One region of the Aliiglaciecola litoralis genome, then DNA from elsewhere that is predicted to be linked to it. Evidence: predicted binding sites of a transcription regulator. Region 1 holds the regulator's gene; the other holds the start of a gene.

Evidence for each region. The regulator FliA, encoded in region 1, starts transcription of late flagellar genes. The targets are predictions, from matches to a motif close to CTAAAGNTNNNNNNNNNNNNGCCGATA.
Region 2: ABD036_RS11010 (flagellin N-terminal helical domain-containing protein) is a predicted target of FliA. The motif match lies at 927-953, and genes of this name have one in related genera.

What each region holds. Positions count from the first base shown of each region.
Region 1 covers NZ_BAAAFD010000007.1:84,361-86,570, forward strand. The annotation lists gene ABD036_RS12620 (protein phosphatase CheZ) at 1-346, opposite strand, end outside; gene cheY (chemotaxis response regulator CheY) at 382-765, opposite strand; gene ABD036_RS12630 (RNA polymerase sigma factor FliA) at 805-1,536, opposite strand; gene ABD036_RS12635 (MinD/ParA family protein) at 1,533-2,210, opposite strand, start outside.
Region 2 covers NZ_BAAAFD010000005.1:260,771-262,980, forward strand. The annotation lists gene ABD036_RS11005 (hypothetical protein) at 1-355, opposite strand, end outside; gene ABD036_RS11010 (flagellin N-terminal helical domain-containing protein) at 1,083-1,907, shown strand.

The sequences.
Region 1 (2,210 bases):
CAATACCAACATGCAGTTTTTCGGCGATGGGCATGCTCTTTTCTACCGCGTCCATCGTGGTATTGGCGGCCTGCTCAGTGGTCTCAATCACGTACATGAGACGACTTTGCGCGTCGGGGATATCTTCAATAGCAAGATTGGAAATGCGAGGATCGAGTTGAAACGTATTGAGCGAGTCATGAAGTTGCCGTGTGAGCTTGCCCACTTCAGCAAATAATTCAACAGAATTCGTCAAGGAAGCTTCCTCTAGCAATTCAGAGGCAGCTTGGTTATCTCCGGACTCAAGTAACTCGACTAATTTTTTAGCTTCGTCAAGAGACAACGGAGCTTTAGCAGAACCGGTCATTCAGACACTCCTAATTGGTTGTCATCGGGTGAGTCTTAACCCAGTCTCTCAAAAATTTTGTCTAGTTTTTCTTTCAATGTATTGGCGGTAAACGGTTTCACAACGTAGCCGTTGACACCGGCTTGTGCAGCCGCAACGATTTGTTCTTTCTTAGCCTCAGCCGTCACCATTAACACCGGTAAGTGTTTGAGGTTGTCATCTGCTCGTATCGCACGAAGCAAATCAATTCCCTGCATGCCAGGCATATTCCAGTCGGTAACGACAAAGTCAAAATCGCTCTGTTGTAGCATCGGCAATGCCGTGCTCCCGTCATCGGCTTCTTGTACATTAGTAAAACCAAGATCTTTAAGTAAATTCTTGATGATACGTCTCATTGTTGAAAAATCGTCAACAACGAGAATTTTCATATTTTTATCCAAAACTGCCTCCAATGAGGATTAAACCAAAATTATTATCTATTATTCTTCGTTTAGTCGCCAAGACTGCATTTTATTTTTCAGTTTTAGCATCGCCTGACTGTGGATTTGGCTGACTCTTGATTCACTGACCTCGAGCACTTCACCGATTTCCCGTAAATTTAATTCTTCATCATAATACAATGATAAAACAATTGCTTCTCGCTCTGGTAATGTAGTAATAGCATGCGCCAAGGCTTTTTGAAACGAACCTTGCAATAAATCTTGAAAAGGCGTGTCGCTGCCTTTCGTTTGTTCCGTGGTGATCACATCTTCAGTAATACCCAGATCTTCAATACCGATTATCTTTCCAGCGTTCACTTCATTGAGCATCTGATGGTAGTCTGTCAGAGACACTTCCAATTTTTCTGCTACGTCTACATCTCGTGCATCTCTGCCGGTCTCTTTTTCGACCTGGTTGATCGCCTCGGTAATAGCACGACCATTTTTGTGTACCGAGCGAGGTGTCCAATCGCCTTTGCGAATTTCATCCAGCATGGCACCGCGTATACGAATACCCGCGAATGTCTCAAAGCTGGCCCCCTTGGTACCATCGAAATTTCGTGCCGCTTCTAGCAAACCTATCATGCCAGATTGAATTAAGTCATCAACCAACACACTGGCAGGAAGTCGCGCTAGCAAATGATGCGCTATGCGTTTGACAAGTGAAGCATGCCTCTCTACCAATTGAGCCGTGTCGGCCTGTTGTTGATAAGCTGCAGCTTTTCTATTCACCCTTGACCACCAACCACTTTCTCGGCAATAAGTTGCTCTAGGAAAAACTCAAGGTGTCCACCTGGCTGATTTGGAATAGGCCAAGTCAGTGCTTTGTCGGCTAACCCTCTAATTGCTACTGCAGCAGGTGACGCAGGATATGCATCAACAATGGCTTTTTGTTTGCGTACCGATTTACGAATATTTTCGTCATAAGGAATAGTTGCCACCAGCTCCAAGGCCACATCTAAGAATCGATTGGTCACTTTAGATAGCTTGGCAAATAGTTCTTGCCCTTCTCGCATGTTGCGCACCATATTGGCGACAATTTTGAACTTGAACACACCGTGTTCACGATTCAGTAATTTAATCAACGCGTAAGCATCTGTGAGTGAGGTGGGTTCATCACAGACTACCATCATGATGTCTTGAGATGCGCGAGAAAAACTTAACACCATGTCAGAAATACCCGCAGCAGTATCCACTAACAGCACGTCAATATCAGCGCGCAGCTCACCAAATGCACGAATAAGTCCAGCGTGCTCTGTTTGGCTGAGTTCAGTCATTGATTGGGTACCGGAGGTTGCTGGTGCAATAAGGATCCCATGGGGCCCCATCACCAACACATCATCCAATGTGCATTCACCTGAAAGTACATGAGAGAGATTTTTCTCTACTCGCAAGCCCAGCATCAC
Region 2 (2,210 bases), on a different contig from region 1:
ACCAACGAGCACTTGACCAACTTAATCCGTCTGTTGAAAACCAGCACAGGGAATGGCTGTGAGTCCATTTGTCGTTGTTGTCGTAACATCTTGCATAGGCATTAAGCAATAATTTGCCATCAGGCATAACCGTTAGTTTAGGATCCCGTAAATCGCAGTGTGCAATTGTAATACGACTTTGAGCGATAATTTGTCCTTCGTAATTAAGTATCATTATTCGTACCGCACCATCAACCCCCATATGATCGGTGGCTTCACGATAACAGCAAATCAGTTGGCGGTTGTATTCACACAAATCAGTAAAGGCATTATGTTTGGGCGAAACTGTCAGTTTCTTGGTCCAGTGAAATTGCATATGTTCGATTAATTTCCAATAAAAAATACATTAAGCGTCAGTTAATTAGATTGCTAACCTGAACTCGGAGTAATACGTGCCTATCAATAACGCCCTTTTTACGCTTATCTGCGTTGCGTTTTCTAGCAATAGGCCAGCTATTACGTACGAAAACTCGCCTTGCTAATCGCAAAAATTGCATCATTGATGTGTGTTTTACAAGTTCGCTTTTATATATCCCCTCTAAAACTTTGAAATCGTTATGTAATATTTAATTTCTCGACACATCTTACCCCGAGTTCAGGTTAGGTAACCTGAACTCGGAGTAATACGTGCCTATCAATAACGCCCTTTTTACGCTTATCTGCGTTGCGTTTTCTAGCAATAGGCCAGCTATTACGTACGAAAACTCGCCTTGCTAATCGCAAAAATTGCATCATTGATGTGTGTTTTACAAGTTCGCTTTTATATATCCCCTCTAAAACTTTGAAATCGTTATGTAATATTTAATTTCTCGACACATCTTACCCCGAGTTCAGGTTAACTAATGCGGCAATAAATTGCCATTTGAATAAAAAACGGCAAATTTTTGTTAAAGGGATTTTAGGATCCGTCGATACCCTTACCTGAGAGAGCCAGTAACACCAACTTTTCTATTGATCAGTTGATGTTCTTGAATGTGTTTTTTAACCGCCGAGTTTTTTCGGTTGCCAGCGAAACGCTGGACTGAGAGTGTAGGAGATATCCCATGGGATTATTCGTCAATACCAACGTTTCGTCTTTAAATGCGCAACGTCAATTATTCGATTCATCAAACCGTTTAGGCACGTCTTTCGAGCGTTTGTCTTCTGGTTTCCGTATCAACCGTGCATCAGATGATGCTGCCGGTCTGCAAATCACCGATCGCTTGACCACTCAGGTCCAGGGTCTTAACCAAGCCGTACGTAACGCCAATGACGCGATTTCGCTAGCGCAAACCGCTGAAGGCGCGTTGGGTGAGGTAACAAACTCACTACAACGTATCCGTACGCTTGCAGTACAATCACAAAACGGTATCAACACTTCTGCTGACCGTTTAGCACTGCAAAAAGAAGTATCTGCCCTTAAAACTGAAATATCACGTATCTCAACGGATTCACAGTTTGCTGGCGTCGATATCCTAACCGGTGGCTTCTCAGCTGCTTTCTTAGTGGGCGCAAACGGCGGACAGACAATCTCTATCAACCTATCTCGTAGCGGTGGATATGGCGCGTCTGGTCTAGGTTTGACCAATACTTCTGTAGCAAATATTGCAGATGCATCTGCCACGTTGACGTCAATCACCGCTGCTATATCCACAGTTGGAGCTGTACGTGCCGACTTGGGTGCCTTGCAAAACCGTTTCCAATCTACCATCAGAAACTTAAGTAACATTTCAGAAAATGTTGCCGGTGCACGTGGTCGTATCCGAGATACTGACTTCGCCACAGAAACTGCAGAATTGACTAAAAACCAGATTATCCAACAAGCAAGTTTGACTGTTTTGTCGCAGGCTAATCAGCGTCCGCAGTCAGCACTTCAGCTTCTAGGGTAAAAAAATACGCTTGGGATATTAAAGCCAGGAGGTAGTGTTTCCTAATTTAATGGCCCAAAACGTAGAGAGCCCGCTCACTCTCTCCTAACGTAAGAGCGCTTAGCCGACTAATTTAGTCGGCTTTTTTCGTGGTTTAAGTTCATGATTTTAAAGGAAATAAAAATTTAGCTGAAAATTAGTCTAAAGGAAAAATTGGATCCGAACGATACAGGTTGCAAGAGCGATGTATATCTAAAAAATAAAATAAGTACACGCCATAAAAAATAGTGACGCACTAATAATAATAATAGCGCACGTTGATGC